4 regions of the Listeria sp. LM90SB2 genome follow, and region 4 is predicted to be linked to each of the others. Evidence: predicted binding sites of a transcription regulator. Region 4 holds the regulator's gene; each other region holds the start of a gene.
What was found. The regulator Rex, encoded in region 4, represses fermentation and respiration genes when NADH is low (regulators of the CRP and FNR family bind a similar motif). The targets are predictions, from matches to a motif close to TTGTGAAATATTTCACAA.

Region 1 (5,154 bases), 980 kb from region 4:
CCGCTTCTTCCCGCTCCAAGCTTTCTTCCGTTTCTAAAATCCGCCCAAATTCATCAAGCAAAATTGCCGTGTTTTTTGGAAAATAATCAAAAAGCGAGGCTGGGTCAGGATAAGCCAGACCGATATATTTAAAGAACATGTCTGGTTTCACGCCAGAACGAAGCATTTCAAGATCTTCTTCTAAATTTTCAACGAGCGCTTGTTTATCCTCGTTTTCTTTCAATTCATTTAAAGTATGTGTCATTTTCTTTTCTAAGCGTTTGACGATATCCGGATAATAGCTTTGATCTAAAATGATTTCAGTTGCAGGCAGTAGGCGGAATTCTTCCACGCGGGTTGTCGAGCGCTGCGTTTCCACATCAAAGAAACGAAGAGAATCTACTTCGGTGTCAAAAAGTTCTATTCTAATTGGAAATTCTTCTGTAATTGGATAAATATCAATAATCCCGCCGCGAACACTGAATTCTCCCGGCGTATTTACCATTCCGCTCATTGTGTAGCCCATTGTCACTAGTTTTTGGCGTAGTACATCTGGATCAATTTCTTCGCCCTCTACAATGGATATGTTGAAATGTTTCCAAAGCGATACTGGTGGAAGCATTTTTCTGAGACCAGCAACTGGCACAATGACTATCCCCGGTTTTCCGGATAGTAAGAAGTCGAGCGCTTCCACGCGTTGACCGCGAAGTTCCGGGCTAGAGATACTCAACTCAGAAGAAATCAGTTCATCTGCTGGATATAAAAATAGTCGATCGACATCCATTAAAGAAAGTAAATCATCATATAATTTTTGCGCATGGTATAAATTGTGCGTAACAAATACAACCGGACGCTTTGACGCACCTTCTACCACGCTTGCAAATAACGCACGTGAAGAACCTGTGAGCCCTGTGACAAGTTGTGCTTTTTCTTTTTCATCCAGCGCATTTAAGACCGCTCGAATATCTTTTTGTTCATATATTAATTGTTGTAATCCTTTCAAGGGAAAACAGCTCCTTTTTGTCAGAAAATTCATTCTATGCAACGCAAGAGTAAATCACGCGTCCGAAGAAAGACCGAAATACGTGGCAAAAGATTGCCACGCCTCGTCATCGTCTATTTTTGATTGTATTTATTCATAACTTCTATAAATGGTGTCTGTGCAAAGTCTTCGATGGCGTCAGCGCTTTTTTGAATCGCTGCGATAATATCAGGTTGTTCTGCTTTAGGAAAATCTCCCAAGACATAATGAATAACTTCTCCTTTTAAAGGACGACTAACGCCAACACGAATGCGATTAAACTCTTGTGTTTTAACGTGTTGAATAATTGATTTCATTCCATTATGTCCGCCAGCACTACCTTTTTGGCGTAATCTAATCTTCCCAACTGGTAAATCGAGATCATCATACACAATCACGACATCTTCAATTGGTATGTTGTAGTAATCCATTAGCGGACGAATGCATTCACCTGAAGCGTTCATAAAAGTGAGTGGTTTCACTAAAATCATTTTTTCACCGCCGACGATAATTTCGCTAGTCATACCATTAAATTTTGATTTCTTCCAAGGGGTTTGATGACGAAAACTTAGTTCGTCAACTACCATAAAACCGACATTATGCCGGGTACGTTCGTATTTTTTGCCCGGGTTTCCGAGTCCTGCGATTAGTTTCATAAAAGCTTCTCCTTACATGAACGAAACCACTTCACGAATGAACTGGTTTTTGTTTCGATGTTTTTTTGATTATAACATGGATTTCACTTGGTTGAAAGTTTTCCAACTAGGCTTGGTGTTCGGCAATTTTATTTTCGATAATTTGCCAGGCCGCTTCCTTTTCCTCTTGAAAATTGACTGTTTTCCAATTTTCCGGCGTTTTTCCGACGTATTTTTCAAAACCGAATTTCTGATATAAATAGATAGCTTGATAACTTCCGGTTTGCGTAGTTAAATAGACAAAACTACTTTTATTCAAGCCGAGAATTTTGGATAACAAGGCTTTCGCGATACCTTTTCCACCGTGCGAATCAAGCACTGCAACCCAGTGAATCCGACTCGCCATCTCGCCGAATGTATTTCCATCCCAAAGCATAGCCGTTCCAATAATTTCACCATTTGGCGCCTCTACAAAGACGCAGCGCTTGGCTAATTTTTCTTTTTCATTTCCGAATTCCGTTTCAAAACGAGCGCGAATACTGTCCATTGAAAGCACTTGACCCGTTTCTAATTGCAATCTACACCAGTCTTCTTCCAAACCATCTTTATAAAAGCAAAAAGAATATCCCTCAGGTAAATGAAACTCCGGATAATTTGTAGCATCGTGATTGACCATAATAGCAGAAATGTGCGGTACTGACTTATCAAGCATATAAACGCCTCCTTCTCGAAACCATTATAACAAAAAAAATGGAAGATATCGCAAACAAAAGCGAATCTTCCATCCTTATTTATTCAAAATTATTCAACAGGTTCTTCATCTTTACCATGTACAGCTTCTGGTTCAGGTGCTTCCGTAGTCGTTGGTTCTTCTTCCGCACGTGGAGCAGATACAGTTACTACTGTTTCTTCTTCCTCCGCTTGCACGACATAGTCTTTGTTTTCCGGAAGGTCGTTCGTTGTTAAAACATCACCGATTTCTAATGAAGAAATGTCTAATTCAATTGTTTCTGGTAATTTTTCTGGTGTTGCTGAAACTTTTACATCATGGATAATTTGTTGTAGTACGCCGCCAGCTTTAACTCCCGGTGCATCCCCAACTAATACCACACGAACATCTGTCTCAACTTCTTCATTCATATCAACCGCTAGTAAATCAACGTGTACTAATACGTCTTTTAACGGATCTACTTGATATTCATGTAATAAAACGTTTAATTTCTTGCCGTCCACAGTAACTGAAAATACGGCGTTACGACCATTGTCACGAACTGCTTTGATTAATTCCAAAGAATCAACGGAAACTGGAACATTTTCCGATTTGTAGCCATAAATAATTCCAGGTACTTTTCCTTCACTACGCAATCTCGTTACTTCTGAATGTTGCGTTGTTTCTCTTTTCTGGACCTCTAATGTTGTTGCCATAAAAAATCACTCCACTCATTCAATTTTGGTACATCTACATTATATCTACCCTTTAGAAAAATAGCAAAACAAAGAAATAGCCTAATTTTGATTTGTAAGGTTTATAATTCTCAATAAAAGGTAAACAGAAAATAGCGGCTATTCGCTAATGTGGACGCTTCCAAACTGTACTATAGCGTTTTCACAAATTTATTATAACAACTTTTTTAAATTCAGGACGTTCAACGCTTCACAAATGAAAAATTCATGTTATACTGTACTAGTAAATAGATTTTTTATAGGAGGAATTCGAAATGAAAGATCATCAAAAAATTATTTTAGTTGGCGACGGAGCAGTTGGTTCTAGTTACGCATTTGCTTGTGTAAACTTAAGCATTGGACAAGAATTTGGTATCATTGACATAGATAAAGACAGAACTATTGGGGATGCAATGGATTTAAGTCATGCCGTTCCATTTTCTACACCGAAGAAAATCTACTCAGCAAATTATAGCGACTGCCACGATGCGGACTTAGTTGTTGTAACTGCCGGGACTGCACAAAAACCTGGTGAAACTCGTTTAGATTTAGTAAATCGTAATATTAAAATCATGAAAGGCATCGTGGATGAAGTAATGGCTAGCGGATTTGACGGTATCTTCTTAATCGCTTCTAACCCAGTAGATATCTTAACTTACGCTACATGGAAATTCTCAGGTCTTCCAAAAGAACGTGTTATCGGTTCTGGAACAAGCCTTGATACAGCACGTTTCCGTATGTCAATTGCCGACTATCTAAAAGTAGATGCTCGTAACGTCCATGGTTACATCCTTGGCGAACACGGCGATACAGAATTCCCAGCATGGAGCCACACAACTGTCGGCGGTCTTCCAATCACTGAATGGATTAGCGAAGATGAACAAGGTGCAATGGATACTATTTTCGTAAGTGTTCGTGATGCAGCTTATGAAATTATTAATAAAAAAGGCGCTACATTCTACGGTGTTGCTGCAGCTCTAGCTCGTATTACAAAGGCAATTCTAAATAACGAAAATGCGATCTTACCACTTTCTGTTTATCTAGATGGTCATTATGGTATGAACGACATTTATATCGGCGCTCCCGCAGTCGTTAACCGTCAAGGCGTTCGCCATATTGTTGAAATGAATTTAAACGACAAAGAAAAAGAACAAATGAAAAACTCTGCAGATACACTTAAAAAAGTTCTAGACGACGCAATGAAACAAATCGACTAATATTCTCAAATCCTAAAAGCATGCGCCTTCGCATGCTTTTTTTGTTATACTTAATTTATTCGAGAGGAGTGACGCGTACGATTACTTTTGACCAACTTAATACCGAGCTACAAGCCTTAGAAAACCCCAATACGATTAAAATTTTTCGTAATCACGGCTGTCCGGATTCATTAGATCTTTACGGACTAAAAATTGGTGATTTAAAGAAAATTATTCGCCGAGAAAAACTGACAAAAAATCACGAACTCGCCGTAGAGCTGATTGAATCAAATAATAGTGACTTGATTTATCTCGGTTTGCTAGCGATTAATCCCGACAAAATAACCACGGAACAAATCGAAAAATGGAATATCATTTTTCGCGAAACATGGTCACAACTAACTTTTGGACTAGCATCGATTGTAAGCAAACGTGATGATGCACTCCTTTTCGCCAAAACGTGGATTGAAAGTGATTATGATTTAACTAAATCCATGGGCTGGCAGATTTATAGCGAACATATTAACAATTTGCCTGAAGCAGAGGCATTACTTCAACGCGCGAAAGAAACGCTGCAAACAGAAACCAATAGAACCCGCTATTCAATGAACGGTTTTATTATCACTTGTGGAATTTACAAAGACGATTTGCACGAAAAAGCAATGGAAGCTGCGAAATCAGTCGGGAAAGTTCATGTAAACCTTGGAAATACAGCGTGTAAAGTTCCGGATGCTATTTCTTATATAGAAAAAGCGCGAAATCGTACGAAATAACCGGATATCCTTTGACTAGAAAAAGTAGTAAGAGGTATGATAAAAGAAAAACTGGAGGGATAACTCATGATTGTAACAACCTCACCAAATATTGAAGGTAAACAAAT
Region 2 (5,154 bases), 780 kb from region 4:
CTTTCACCAACAAATTATGTGACAAAATGTCTCTTGTAGTCGCAGTCGTTTCGGATAAAGAAAAGAAAGTTTCTAGTCGGGATGGAATGCGCCTAACTGTTGAAACATCACCGTTTTTCGAAAAATGGGTTTCTGCTGCTGAAACAGACTTGGAAGAAATGAAACAAGCTATTTTGGATGAAGATTTCATCAAAGTGGGCGAAATCACAGAACGAAACGGAATGAAAATGCATGCGACAACGCTTGGTGCCGAGCCTCCATTTACTTATTTTCAACCGAAGTCCCTTGAAATAATGGATGCTGTTAGAGAATTACGAGAAAATGGTATACCGGCCTATTTTACAATGGATGCTGGTCCAAATGTTAAAGTTATTTGTGAGCGTGAAAATGAAAATATCGTAGCAGATAAGTTGTCAGGTTTGGCTAAAAACGTTCTAATTTGCCACGCTGGTAAGGAAGCGAGTGTTGTATCAGATGAAAAATAAACTACAGGTTAAAATACCCGGAAAATTATATGTAGCTGGTGAATATGCAGTTGTAGAATCAGGTCATACGGCTATTCTAACTGCAGTTAATCGTTATATAACGCTAACTCTTGAAGATAGTGAACGCAATGAATTATGGATTCCACATTATGAAAATCCAGTTTCATGGCCAATTGGCGGAGAACTTAAACCAGACGGGGAACATTGGACGTTTACAGCTGAAGCAATTAATATCGCGACAACTTTCCTGAAATCAGAAGGAATCGAGCTAACGCCTGTGAAAATGGTCATTGAAACAGAATTAATCGACCAATCTGGCGCAAAATATGGACTCGGTTCCAGTGCAGCGGCTACAGTTGCTGTAATCAACGCGCTAATGACGAAATTTTATCCAGAAATATCAATGCTTAAAAAATTCAAACTTGCTGCACTTTCGCATTTAGTAGTACAAGGAAATGGCTCTTGTGGCGACATTGCTTCTTGTATGTATGGCGGCTGGATTGCGTATACAACGTTTGATCAAGAATGGGTGAAGCATCGTTTGGCTTATAAATCACTCGAATGGTTTATGAAAGAGCCGTGGCCAATGCTTCAAATCGAAACATTGGAAGAACCAGTGCCGACTTTTTCTGTCGGTTGGACGGGCACACCTGTAAGTACCGGAAAACTAGTTTCGCAAATTCATGCTTTTAAACAAGAAGATAGCAAGAATTACCAACATTTTTTAACTAGAAATAACGAGATTATGAAGCAAATAATTCAAGCTTTCCATACGAAAGATGAGGAATTGCTTTATTCATCTATTAAAGAAAATCGTCGCATTCTTCAAGAACTTGGAACAAAAGCTGGCGTAAATATTGAAACAAGCTTACTAAAAGAACTAGCGGACTCAGCTGAAAACATGGGTGGCGCAGGAAAATCATCTGGCTCTGGTGGCGGAGACTGCGGAATAGCTTTCTCGAAAACGAAAGAACTAGCCGAAAAACTCGTTAATGAGTGGGAAAAGCTTGGTATTAAGCATTTACCTTTCCATACAGGGAGAGTTCAAATTACTGAATAATGGGGATATATAATAAAAGCCGAACAACTTTTAAGTAAAAGTTGTTCGGCTTTTGTTTTAATCATTTAAAATAAAGTAACAAACTGAATCTTTTATTCAGTCGTATTATCTTTTTTAGATAAATTATTCGCGTGTATAAAAATACCCATTCCAACAGCTGATATAACGCCAGAGGCTCCACCAGAAATAATATCCATAAAATATAATACAGATGTTGCGATAATAATTAAAATTCCCAATACCAACTCTATTATTCGAAATATTATCTTTAGTTTATTTCTTTTCATGTATACACTCTTTTCTTTTATTTAGCTGTAGTTATTGTCGCAGGGACATATAATACACAATTTAAATTTACACCTTTTCCTTTATCTTTTTTACCCATTCCCCATGCTAAACCACCACCAAATAAACTCAAACAAACAGCATAACGTGATGCGATTTTTATTCCTTTTTTTGCTAAAAATTTCCCCATTCGTTTATTTGCACCTAATCCACCTATCGTACCTGCCCCCCAATAAAAATCGTTAAAATCAACAACAGCTTTATGAGAAAATTGGATTTGCATACCCCACCATGTATATTTAGCTTTTATATAAGCTTTTTTAGATGCCTTAAGAAGTTGATTTGGTTCATCTTCATAGATTTCTTGAACTATTATGTTTCCCTCAATATGTGTTTCTGATAGTGTTTCATCAGCTTCGATTTCAGCATTAGTTTGATCTATCTGCCCTTCAACTTCAACAAACTCTTCCGAAGTAAGAACATCTTCCGCTTTGTTAGACAATACAAATTCATTGTTTTCTATTGTTACATAATCATTTACTTTATCAATTAATTCTTCCGGAATAATTGATTCTTCATCATTTTCTATAGAATCCATAGTTTTTTCATCAATTACATTTTCAGAGTCTATCCAACCAATAGGTTTGTTATCTTGGCTTATTTTAACGTAGTTACCCAAATTATCATCAGAATTACTTTCATCAATATTAACAAATTGTTGAGAATAATTTTGAGAATTATTTATAGGGTTATTTTTATTATATGCATCAGTTATATTTGAAAAAATGTCGTTTGTACTATTACTTATCACCATAGCAGTGTTTGAAGGTATTAATGAGAAAGCCCTAGTGTCTAACCAACCAATTACTTTATTATCATAACTAAATTGATAATATATTGACCTTGTTGTTTTGGCTCTTCTGATTATTTCAACTCTTTTTCCTTCATAATTAGAAGCAGGCGCAATTAATTTACTATCGGACTGAAGATAAGGTGTTGACCATACTGCATGTCCAATAACTGTAGATATAACTGCCATCTGATTGTACTCTTCATTAAAATGTACTTGGTCATAGAGTGTTATGGCTCTTGCATCTAACCAAGCTTTTATATTAGGAGTTTTGGTTTCACTAAATTGATAATAAGTACCTCTTTTGTTTTCTACTTTTCTCCAAATAGTTATTTCTTTGTTAAGATAATCACTTGCTGGTCCTTTTAAAGTAGAGTTTATTTGTCCGCAAGGTTGAGTCCATACTGCATGTCCAGAAGTGTTAGTGATTTTCCCGGTCCTTGAGTAAGCAATATCCGTAGAAGGCATTTCATAAAATTTAAAAGCTCATTTATCAAGCCAACCAATAATTTTGTCTCCCAATTTTACTTGATAGTAAATTCCTCTTTCAGTTTTTGCCTCTCTTATTAATTTAACATCTTTTTTTGCATAAGAAGGTGCAGTTGCACTTGATATAAATGTTGATCCTTCTGAATAATATGGTGCAGACCAAAATGCATTTGTTTCTGGATATGCAATATTAGCATCTAAATTAACTGATTTATTGTACTCAATTGTATTGTACGCAGTTGTTGCAGCCTCTACAGTTTTAATAGAATTTAAATTTGTAAAACTGAACATTGATAAAAACATCATAATTGCAATTAAACTAATCATCCCTTTTTGTACATTTCTCTTTAACATGATTTTGTTCCCTCTTTCATTTATATGTATTATATTACAAAATTAATATAGCATGAAATATTAATGTAATACAATATTATTTTTTAAATTTAAAAAATAATATAAAAGGTTAGAATTTTGATATTCTTGAATATCATTTGCTTTTTTGTTTTAAATTTCACAAACTAGGGAATAGTGAACAGAATAAAAGTTTGTGAAATATTTAATATATCAGGTTTTTGAACTAAGATATCAAATCAGATATAATGAGTTAGAGTATGAACATAGTGATTCTAAAAATGCTGATTAATTTTTAAAAAAGTTTGTGAGTTTTTTTAAAAGAACTAAATAGTAAAAGCATTTTTTCAGTTACATAGGAGTTCTAACAAGCTTCTTTCAGCACTCCGGTAATGGTATTTTTGCGCAAAAATACACATTAGAAAACATCAAAAGGAAAAGAGGGGATTCGGGTGTCAAAGGTACTTAAATCTTTGCTGCTTACGGCACTACTTGGGGTTACCGGCCTTATAAGTGGTTGTGGTGACTTGACGGTACTTAATCCAAAAGGGCCAGTTGCAAAAGGTCAGTCGGACTTAATTATTTATTCGATTATATTTATGCTGGTTATTGTTTTGACGATTTTTGTATTGTTTACGATTATGTTGGTTAAATACCGCGAACGGAAAGACATTTCAAACTATGAGCCGGATATGCACGGTAGTAAAAAACTGGAAATTTTTTGGACATTGATTCCAGTTGCAATCGTTATTGCTCTAGCTATTCCGACTGTAAAAACAATTTATGCAGGGGAAGAAGCACCAAAAGTGACTTCGCATAAAGATCCAATTGTTATTTACGCAACAAGTGCAGACTGGAAATGGATTTTTAGTTATCCAGATGAGTCAATTGAAACAGTCAACTATGTAAATATTCCAACCGACCGTCCTGTACTATTCAAATTAACTTCTGCAGATACGATGACAAGCTTTTGGGTTCCGCAATTAGGTGGACAAAAATATGCGATGTCTGGCATGACGATGAATTTATATTTACAAGCAGATGAAGTTGGTACATATAAAGGCCGTAACGCAAACTTCAACGGCGAAGGTTTTGCGGATCAACGCTTTGATGTAGTAGCTCAATCTGAAAAAGATTTCAAAAAATGGGCGAAAGAAACAAAAGCAAGCTCGCCAGTTATTACACAAGACATATATGATCGTCTTTTAATTCCTGGAAGCTCCAAGAAAAAGACTTATTCTGGTACGCATTTAGCATTTGTTGATGTAGCAGCTGATCCAGAGTATGTTTTCTATGCCTACAAACGTTTTGGTTATGAGATGACAAATCCGCATAATCCAAACACAAAATCAACCATTTCTGATGAACCAATGCTTCCGGTTCGTCCTGTGACAGTAACTAATCCGCAATTTGAGCGTCATGATATGAAGCCACAAATTATTAAAAACGGCGAAGGTTACCACGAGGATAAACACCGCGAAGATGAAATGAAGAAAATGGAAGAAGACATCCAAACAAATGAATTCAATAAAAAAGAATCGGATGACGCAGGGAAGTAAAAAGGGGGGACATAAGGCATGAAATGGAATGAGTTTATCGTAACTGGCGACCCAATGATTTTAGGCGCGCAGATT
Region 3 (5,154 bases), 720 kb from region 4:
CACAGGAACGGATTAAATACGAATTTTATCGTGAGAAAATTGGAGAAGTTAGTCGCGAGTTGCAAGAATTACTTGTTCCTATTGTGCTTGAATTTCCAGCGGATGAGTATGTTCGTTTAGAAGAACAAAAAGCTAAATTAGAAGAGGTCGGCGTTTTCCTAGAGAACTTCGGGCAAAATAGTTTTATCATTCGTGCGCATCCAACTTGGTTCCCGAAAGACCAAGAAGAGGAGATGCTTCGGGAAATTATTGATGAAGCGTTATCCGCTCCAAGCATAAGTATTCATAAATTAAGGGAAGACACAGCTATTATGATGAGTTGTAAAAAATCAATTAAAGCAAATCACTATTTAACAACGCAAGACATGGAAGCATTACTCGATACACTGAGAGAAGCAAGCGATCCATTCACTTGTCCTCATGGACGTCCGGTGATTATCCAATACTCAACATATGAACTAGAAAAAATGTTTAAACGTGTGATGTAAAAGAGGAGGAAATAATTTGGAGTTACCATTTTCCAATCAATCAATCATCCCAGCTGCACATAATCAAAAAGATATGGAAAAAATTTTAGAGCTTGATTTGACATATATGGTGATGCTGGAAACACATGTGGCTCAATTAAAAGCATTAGTCAAATACGCACAAGCCGGCGGGAAAAAAGTTTTATTACATGCCGATTTAGTCAATGGACTGAAAAATGACGACTACGCAATAGACTTTTTATGTACAGAAATTTGTCCTGATGGTATTATTTCGACTAGAGGAAATGCCATTATGAAAGCTAAACAGCACAAAATGCTAGCCATACAACGTCTTTTCATGATTGATTCAAGCGCCTATAACAAAGGTGTAGCATTGATACAAAAAGTCCAACCTGATTGTATTGAACTTTTACCAGGTATTATTCCTGAGCAAGTACAAAAGATGACTCAAAAACTTCATATCCCTGTAATTGCAGGAGGATTAATTGAAACTAGTGAACAAGTCAATCAAGTAATAGCTAGCGGGGCCATCGCAGTTACAACATCCAATAAACATTTATGGTAAATAAACAGCTAAGTCGTGTAGCAATAACGACTTAGCTGTTCTTATGAAAAACAATGAAAACGCTATATTTACCCGTGGAACATTGCTAGACAACGTTTTAAGCGGTTTCTAACTGTTCTATATAAAATAGCCACCTTTAAACTGTACCATAACAGGTAAGGGGAGTTGGAGTGGTACAGCAAAAATTAATAATTAAAATAAAAACAAAATTAGAATCATAATAAATTAGGGAAATGGCTATTTAAAGGTAATTTTAAGCTTTTTAAGTTTAAAAGACACAAAAAAGTCATAAAAAAGTTTGAAAAATATTGCACAAAACTGTAGCATTTTCCAGAGAATATGTTATGATAACAGTGTAGATTATTTATAAATTAGTTTGCTCAAAAAAGCACGCTCGAGAATGAACAATAAATGGAGGTTATATGATGACTGAACAATGGTATGAATTCGCAGGTGGTAACTGGCAACAAGAAGTAGATGTACGTGACTTTATCTTAAAAAACTATCGCTTATATGACGGTGACGACACATTCTTAGTTGGCCCAACCGAAGCAACTACAAAACTTTGGGATCAAGTAATGGACTTAACTAAAAAAGAACGTGAAAACGGTGGCGTACTGGATATGGATACCAAAATCGTTTCAACCATCACTTCACATGACCCAGGTTACTTAAACAAAGACTTAGAAAAAGTTGTCGGTGTTCAAACTGACGTACCTTTCAAACGCGCTTTGCAACCATTCGGTGGAATCCGTATGGCAGAAGTTGCAGCTGAATCTTATGGCTTTAAAGTAGACGAAGAAATTAGTCATATTTTTTCTGAATACCGTAAAACGCATAACCAAGGTGTATTTGATGCTTATACTGCTGAAATGCGCGCAGCTCGTAAATCAGGCGTAATTACTGGTCTTCCAGATGCTTATGGCCGTGGCCGTATTATCGGTGACTACCGTCGTGTAGCACTTTACGGAGTAGACTTCTTAATTAAACAAAAGAAACAAGATTTAAACAATACAGGTTTACGTACAATGAGCGATGACGTTATCCGTCAACGTGAAGAACTTAACGAACAAATTCGTGCTCTTGGCGAATTAAAAGTACTAGGCGAAAAACATGGTTTCGATCTTGGTCGCCCAGCTAAAACTGCACAAGAAGCTTTCCAATGGTTATACCTTGGTTACTTAGCAGCAATTAAAGAACAAAATGGTGCTGCAATGAGCTTAGGACGTACATCTACATTCCTTGATATTTATGTAGAACGTGATCTTCGTAACGGCTTAATTACTGAAGAAGAAGCGCAAGAAATCGTTGACCACTTCATCATGAAATTACGCCTTGTAAAATTTGCTCGTACACCAGATTACAATGAATTATTCTCTGGAGATCCAACATGGGTTACTGAATCCATCGGTGGTATTACAGAAGAAGGCGTTCCACTTGTAACGAAAAACTCATTCCGTTTCTTACACACTTTAGATAACTTAGGACCTGCTCCAGAACCAAACTTAACTGTACTTTGGTCCACTCATTTACCATCAGGATTCAAGAAATTCTGTGCTAAAATGTCTATCAAAACATCTGCTATTCAATACGAAAATGACGATGTTATGCGCCCTAAATGGGGAGATGACTATGCAATCGCATGTTGTGTATCTGCAATGCGCGTTGGTAAACAAATGCAATTCTTTGGTGCTCGTGCCAACCTTGCTAAAACACTTCTTTACGCAATCAATGGTGGTATCGATGAAAAATCTAAAGCACAAGTTGGACCTGCTTATCGTCCAGTTGAAGGCGACGTATTAGACTACAAAGAAGTAATGGAAAAATATGATGCAATGATGGAATGGATTGCAGAACTTTACCTTAATACATTAAATGTTATTCACTATATGCATGATAAATACGCTTACGAACGTATCGAAATGGCTTTACATGATACAGAAGTATTACGTACTATGGCAACTGGTATCGCTGGACTTTCTGTTGCAGCTGACTCCTTATCTGCTATTAAATATGCTACTGTTCGTCCAATTCGTGACGAAGATGGCATCGTGGTTGATTATGAAATCGAAGGCGACTATCCTAAATACGGAAATAATGATGACCGTGTAGACGAAATTGCTGTAGAACTTCTAAAAACATTCATGACTAAAGTTAGAAAACATAAAACTTACCGTGATGCAGTTCACACAACTTCTGTTCTTACAATCACTTCTAACGTGGTTTATGGTAAGAAAACTGGTAACACTCCAGACGGACGTCGTGCAGGAGAACCATTTGCACCAGGTGCGAACCCAATGCATGGCCGTGATACAAAAGGTGCTTTAGCTTCTCTATCTTCTGTTGCTAAACTTCCTTACGAATATGGTCAAGATGGTATTTCTAACACATTCTCTATCGTACCAAAAGCTTTAGGTCGCGAAGACGAATCTCAAATCAATAACTTAGTTGCAATGCTAGATGGTTATTCTACAAAAATGGGACATCACTTAAACATCAACGTATTCAATCGTGATACATTACTTGATGCGATGGATCATCCAGAAGAGTATCCGCAATTAACTATCCGTGTATCTGGATATGCAGTTAACTTCATCAAATTAACACGTGAACAACAATTAGATGTTATTCACCGTACAATGCACGAATCCATGTAATAATTAGGCGAGAACGCTTTGGCAAGGATTGCTCACCGTAGCAATCCTTGTTATTTAGGAAAGGAAGAGGAGAATTATGACAGAGGTTTTAGGAAGAGTTCATTCAGTAGAAACAATGGGAACAGTAGACGGTCCAGGTATCCGCTTTATTGTTTTTATGCAGGGGTGTTTACTTCGTTGCCAATTTTGTCATAATCCCGATACTTGGAAAATTGGTACTGGCACAGAACGTTCTGCCCAAGATGTATTTGACGAAGCAATTAAGTATAAAGAGTTTTGGGATGCATCAGGTGGCGGCGTGACAGTTAGTGGCGGTGAACCGTTGCTTCAAGTAGATTTCCTAATCGAGTTTTTCACGCTATGTAAAGCAGCAGGAGTGCACACAACTATTGATTCTTGTGGTGGTTGTTTCACACGTGATCCGGAGTTTATTGAGAAATTGGATCGTTTGATGGAAGTAACGGATTTAATTTTACTGGATATTAAGCAAATCAACCCAGAAAAGCATTTAAAACTGACAACGAAATCTAATGCACCAATAATCGATTTTGCTCATTATTTACGTGACAAAGAGCAACCAATTTGGATTAGACATGTACTAATTCCAACCAAGACAGATGATCCAGAAGATTTAACAAAGCTCCACGAATTCATTCAAACTCTTCCAAACGTAAAACAAGTGGATGTGCTTCCATACCATACAATGGGTGTTTACAAATGGAAAGAAATGGGCATTCGTTATCCGTTAGAAGGAATCGAGGCGCCAGAAGAAGAAGTGGTAGCACTTGCCAATAAAATCTTAGAAACTAGTAGTTATAAATAGTAAAAACCGGCGAACTTAGTATTCGCCGGTTTTTTATAGTATTTTATACATTTCCTCACACCATTTTAATTCGGTTTGAATCAAATCTAATCGTCTTGCATAGACTTGATAAGACATGTTTTTTAGCTTGTCTTGTTTGGTTTTTAGGTCAAATAATTTAGCGAAATGATCCAGTGTTTCTTCAATTAAACCTAATTGCTCTTTTAAATAGCTTTCTCTTTCTTGAATAAGCCCTTTGGTTCTGGCATTGTTTAGCCAGTCAAGCTGTACTTTTGTTGTAAATTCATCTCGTGTGACAGGGATTTTAAGTGGTGTTTCAGACCATTCAAGCAGGGAGTCTAAGCCGGTTTGTGTGATAGTATAGACTTTTTTATCAGGCTTTTTATCTTGGGAATGCTTATGGACAACTAAAAAACCTGCTTTTTCTAACTTAGATAAAGAAGGATAAATTTGGCTATGATGTGTATTTTGCATAATTCGAAGCCTGTTTGCGAGTTCATAACCACTAGATGCTTCACGAGCAATCATTTGTAATAACGTATATTCTAAGACATTTGGTATCATACAATAGCACCTCTAAATTTCTATTTAATCTTATTGTAAGCGATAAACACTAATAAG
Region 4 (5,154 bases):
TAATTTCCTTTGTAGTGATCAATTTTGGTTCGGCTGATTTCGTATACTTGATTCACGACTTTATCAAGGAAGTAGCGGTCATGGGATACGATGAGTAACGAACCATGATAATTTTGTAAATAGGTCTCGAGCCACGCTAGTGTTTCGATATCTAAATGGTTGGTGGGCTCATCAAGAACAAGAATATCTTGTTTAGCAAGCAGTAATTTGGCTAAAGCAAGCCGCGTTTTTTGGCCACCACTTAGAGAAGCGATTTCTACTTCATAATCTTCTGGATAAAAACGCAATCCATTTAAAACAGAACGGATTTCTGCTTCGTAAGTATAGCCGCCACTTTCTTTAAAAGTATGTTGTAACGTATCATAATCCGTCATCAGTGCTTGGTATTTTTCTGGATCATTATAGAGTTCCGGTTCACCGAGACGAAGCTCCATTTTGCGCAAATCAGCTTCCATTCTGCGCAGTGAATCGAATACACTAAGCATTTCATCCCAAATGGTTTTAGAAGATTCTAGCCCGGTATTTTGAGCCAAATAGCCAATTTCCACACTTTTTGGTTTGGAAATAGTTCCGCCATCATAACTCATTTTGCCGGCGATAATTTTAAGTAAAGTGGATTTTCCTGCACCATTTCGCCCAACTAGAGCGATTCGGTCACCTGTTTTAACTTCTAATTTAATATTATCTAAAATAACTTCTGCACCGAAGAATTTAGAAATTTGCTGAACTTGTAATAATATCATAATCTCTCTCCTCGAACGTTCTCCCTACTAGTTTATCTTAAAAGCTAAGTAATCGCAATGAGATAGCCAAGACAGCTTGAATAAAAAAGATTGTGAAAACACTCGCATTATTTGTGATTTTAGCGTAGAATATAAAAAGAGGACTGTACCGGATATTTTGCGGGACAAAACCTTACTTGAAAGATATGAGCAAAAAGTTTGTGCATTCCTTGTGAAATGTTTATAGTATATAAGCAAGCATGTGAAAGGAAGTACAGTTCACAATAGCTTCAACTTCAGAAAAAATTAAAAGAAGAAGGGACAGAAGGCATGATGGAGGAAACAACTAAAATTCCACAAGCGACAGCAAAACGCTTACCATTATATCATCGTTACTTGAAATACTTAGATGAGTCAGGTAAGGAACGAGTATCATCTGCGGAATTAAGTGAAGCGGTGAAAGTTGATTCAGCGACTATTCGACGTGATTTTTCGTACTTTGGCGCATTAGGTAAGAAAGGATACGGGTATAACGTTTCTTACATACTCGACTTTTTCAGCAAAACACTTAGCCAGGACAAACAGACAAATGTTGCACTAATCGGTGTAGGTAACCTAGGTACAGCATTATTACATTATAATTTCATGAAAAATAATAATATCAAAATCGTTGCTGCATTTGATGTAGATCCAGCGAAAGTAGGTAGTGTTCAACAAGATATTCCAATCTATCATTTGAATGATATGGAAGAAATTGTTCGTGAAAACGGTGTGGAAGTAGTTATTCTGACAGTTCCAGCTGACGAAGCACAAGTAACGGTAGATCGTTTAATTGAAGCAGATGTAAAAGGTATTCTAAACTTTACACCAGCTCGTATCAGTGTTCCGAAACAAGTTCGTGTGCACCATATCGATCTTACTACCGAATTACAAACGTTAATCTATTTCCTGGAAAATTATCCAGCGAAAACAGAATAAAAAAACCTGTAGAAGGTAAGCAACACTTACTTTCTACAGGTTTTTTTTACGTCTTTTAAGTCCAGTGATAATCAGACCGATGCCAATACCAAAATCCATTAATGTCATGATAATTAGTATACATGCAAGCACATCATAACCATAATCAGCCACACGAACAACAACAAAATATACAAATACAAGACCAAGTGCAAAATATAAAAAACTTTGCTTTATTAATGAATTTTTCATATTATCCCCCAATAATTCCAAGACTCAAAAGCAAAACAATCGTATTCATTAAAATATGGGCACCCATCGAAACAACAATCCGTTTTGTTTTCGTATAAAGGAAACAAAGAATTAGTCCGATGACAAAATAAGTAAGTAAGAAAGAAATATCTCCGTGAAGTAATCCAAAGAAAAGCGAACTAATAACTGCGGCCACATGAATATTCGTCACATTACTTAGCCCACCAAAAATCACTTTTCGAAAGACAAGTTCTTCCAAAATCGGTCCCAAAATAGAAATAAAGATCAAGAAAATAGGTGCAGCTTTAGTCAAATCAACAAGTAACTCCGTATTGGCAGAATTACTTAACTCCCCTGAAATCATCGTAATAATAACACTACAAATAATTTGTGCCACATATAAGCCAATGACTCCTCCGACAATCCACACAATACTTAGAAGCGGTTTTGTTTTTTCACCGATTTCGATTTTATTTTCTTTTGGTTTTCTGTAAAGCATCGGAATAATAATTGCAAGTGATAAAAGATTAGAGAATATCGACCAAATAACCATTCCATAAGATGCGGCGCTCTCTGCTGAAAGTGATGTTGTACTTAGTAAAATATGTTGAACAATCGGAATCCCAACAGATGCAGAAAATAGTAATAATAAATAAACTAAAACAATCGTAATATAACGCTTAGCCAAAAAATACGCATCCTTTCTATAAAAAACATTGGCTAAATTGCTTCAAATAAGCGGAAATAGCTCTTCTTATTGTACTCGTTATGAAGCTTTACCGCAAATAAGAATTCTTCTATTTTTTTAAACGTTTTTGCTTGCATTTTTTATTCAGTTTGGTATCATAATAACTGTATTAGCACTCTAATGTGTCGAGTGCTAAAATGAAAAAAGTAATTATATCAGAGGAGGTCATTTACATTGTTAAAACCATTAGGAGATCGTGTTGTAATTGAAGTACTTGAAGCAGAGGAAAAAACAGCGAGTGGGATTGTATTACCAGACTCTGCCAAAGAAAAACCGCAATCAGGGAAAATTGTTGCAGTCGGTTCAGGTCGTGTGCTAGATAACGGCACAAAAGAACCACTTGAAGTTGCAGAAGGTGACACGGTTATCTTCGCAAAATACTCTGGAACAGAAGTGACGTATGAAGGAACTGACTATCTGATTTTACGTGAAAGTGACATTTTAGCAATTACTAAATAATTAAAAAAAGAAATAATCGGAGGGAAATATAAAATGGCAAAAGATATTAAATTTAGTGAAGATGCTCGTCGTGCCATGTTACGTGGTGTCGACCAATTAGCAAACGCAGTAAAAGTAACACTTGGCCCAAAAGGTCGTAATGTTGTTTTAGAAAAAAAATTCGGTTCTCCGTTAATTACAAATGATGGGGTAACGATTGCAAAAGAAATCGAATTAGAAGACCCATTTGAAAATATGGGAGCAAAACTTGTATCTGAAGTTGCTTCTAAAACCAATGATGTTGCTGGGGACGGAACTACAACAGCTACCGTTTTAGCGCAAGCAATGATTCAAGAAGGCTTGAAAAACGTAACAGCTGGAGCAAATCCAGTAGGCGTTCGCCGCGGTATCGAAAAAGCCGTAGCAACAGCTATCGAAGAATTAAAAGCTATCTCTAAACCAATTGAAAGCAAAGAGTCTATCGCTCAAGTTGCTGCTATTTCTTCTGGTGATGAAGAAGTTGGTAAATTAATCGCAGAAGCAATGGAACGTGTTGGTAACGACGGCGTTATCACTATTGAAGAATCCAAAGGCTTTGCAACAGAATTAGATGTAGTAGAAGGTATGCAATTTGACCGTGGCTACACTAGCCCATACATGGTAACTGATTCCGACAAAATGGAAGCAGTTCTTGAAAAACCATATATTTTAATTACAGACAAAAAAATCAACAACATCCAAGAAATCTTACCAGTTTTAGAACAAGTTGTTCAACAAGGTCGTCCAATGTTAATCATTGCGGAAGATGTTGAAGGGGAAGCTCAAGCAACTCTTGTACTAAACAAACTTCGCGGAACATTCAACGTAGTAGCCGTGAAAGCTCCTGGTTTTGGTGATCGTCGTAAAGCAATGCTAGAAGATATTGCTATTTTAACAGGCGGACAAGTCATCACAGAAGACCTAGGCTTAGAACTAAAAACAGCAACAGTTGATCAACTTGGAACAGCGAACAAAGTAGTTGTAACAAAAGATGATACAACAATCGTAGAAGGAGCAGGCGATTCCACACAAATTAGCGCTCGCGTAAACCAAATCCGTGCGCAAATGGAAGAAACTACTTCTGAATTTGATAGAGAAAAATTACAAGAACGTTTGGCAAAACTTGCAGGTGGGGTAGCTGTTGTCAAAGTCGGCGCTGCAACTGAAACAGAGCTAAAAGAACGTAAATTACGTATTGAAGATGCGCTTAACTCTACTCGCGCAGCTGTAGAAGAAGGTATCGTAGCTGGTGGTGGTACTGCTCTTGTAAGTATTTACAATAAAGTAGCAGCACTAGAAGCAGAAGGTGACGTAGAAACTGGTATCAACATCGTGCTTCGTTCCCTAGAAGAACCAGTTCGCCAAATCGCGCATAACGCTGGACTTGAAGGTTCGGTTATCGTTGAACGCTTGAAACACGAAGCAGTTGGCGTTGGTTTCAACGCAGCTAATGGCGAATGGGTAAACATGATTGACGCTGGTATTGTGGATCCAACAAAAGTAACACGTTCCGCACTACAAAACGCATCATCTGTTGCTGCACTTCTATTAACTACAGAAGCAGTCGTAGCAGACAAACCAGACGAAAACGGCCCAGCAGCTGTTCCTGATATGGGAATGGGTGGCATGGGCGGCATGATGTAAGGTTAACATCAGCTGACATTTTTAAAAGATCTCTGGATTTTCCAGGGATCTTTTTTATTATGATTTTATAGCAGAATATTTTCAAGAAGTTAATAGAGGAGTATACTTTAAAAAATTTTTATCAGAGCCAAATCATCTTGTATGAGGTAATAAATTGGCCATTTTTTGTGAAAAAAACCACAAATTATGTTTTACACAAAAGTCCGAGGGTACTGGTATACATGTATGGTGAAAAATTTGAGGAGGGATTTTTAATGTGTACGTCAATAACTTATACAACGAAGGATCACTATTTTGGAAGGAATTTCGATTATGAACTTTCTTACAAAGAAGTTGTGGTTGTTACGCCGAAAA

Region 1: a site for Rex is predicted at 3,278-3,295, ahead of GL301_RS01070 (L-lactate dehydrogenase). Genes of this name have one in related genera too.
Region 2: a site for Rex is predicted at 3,715-3,732, ahead of qoxA (cytochrome aa3 quinol oxidase subunit II). Genes of this name have one in related genera too.
Region 3: a site for Rex is predicted at 1,352-1,369, ahead of pflB (formate C-acetyltransferase). Genes of this name have one in related genera too.

Annotation. Positions count from the first base shown of each region.
Region 1 is NZ_CP046449.1:214,802-219,955, reverse strand. It holds gene mfd (transcription-repair coupling factor) at 1-982, opposite strand, end outside; gene pth (aminoacyl-tRNA hydrolase) at 1,096-1,656, opposite strand; gene GL301_RS01080 (GNAT family N-acetyltransferase) at 1,763-2,347, opposite strand; gene GL301_RS01075 (50S ribosomal protein L25/general stress protein Ctc) at 2,437-3,060, opposite strand; gene GL301_RS01070 (L-lactate dehydrogenase) at 3,354-4,295, shown strand; gene GL301_RS01065 (DNA alkylation repair protein) at 4,328-5,047, shown strand; gene GL301_RS01060 (putative heavy metal-binding protein) at 5,114-5,154, shown strand, end outside.
Region 2 is NZ_CP046449.1:14,011-19,164, forward strand. It holds gene mvaD (diphosphomevalonate decarboxylase) at 1-485, shown strand, start outside; gene GL301_RS00060 (phosphomevalonate kinase) at 466-1,545, shown strand; gene GL301_RS00065 (hypothetical protein) at 1,638-1,832, opposite strand; gene GL301_RS00070 (GW domain-containing glycosaminoglycan-binding protein) at 1,850-3,148, opposite strand; gene GL301_RS00075 (GW domain-containing glycosaminoglycan-binding protein) at 3,167-3,523, opposite strand; gene qoxA (cytochrome aa3 quinol oxidase subunit II) at 3,973-5,079, shown strand; gene qoxB (cytochrome aa3 quinol oxidase subunit I) at 5,098-5,154, shown strand, end outside.
Region 3 is NZ_CP046449.1:1,430,863-1,436,016, forward strand. It holds gene mutL (DNA mismatch repair endonuclease MutL) at 1-488, shown strand, start outside; gene GL301_RS07135 (glycerol-3-phosphate responsive antiterminator) at 505-1,053, shown strand; gene pflB (formate C-acetyltransferase) at 1,479-3,710, shown strand; gene pflA (pyruvate formate-lyase-activating protein) at 3,787-4,533, shown strand; gene GL301_RS07150 (helix-turn-helix transcriptional regulator) at 4,567-5,097, opposite strand.
Region 4 is NZ_CP046449.1:2,152,680-2,157,833, reverse strand. It holds gene GL301_RS10630 (ABC-F family ATP-binding cassette domain-containing protein) at 1-743, opposite strand, end outside; gene GL301_RS10625 (redox-sensing transcriptional repressor Rex) at 1,053-1,700, shown strand; partial or broken gene GL301_RS10620 (DUF4305 domain-containing protein) at 1,727-1,931, opposite strand; gene GL301_RS10615 (CPBP family intramembrane glutamic endopeptidase) at 1,933-2,619, opposite strand; gene groES (co-chaperone GroES) at 2,854-3,138, shown strand; gene groL (chaperonin GroEL) at 3,172-4,800, shown strand; gene bsh (choloylglycine hydrolase) at 5,055-5,154, shown strand, end outside.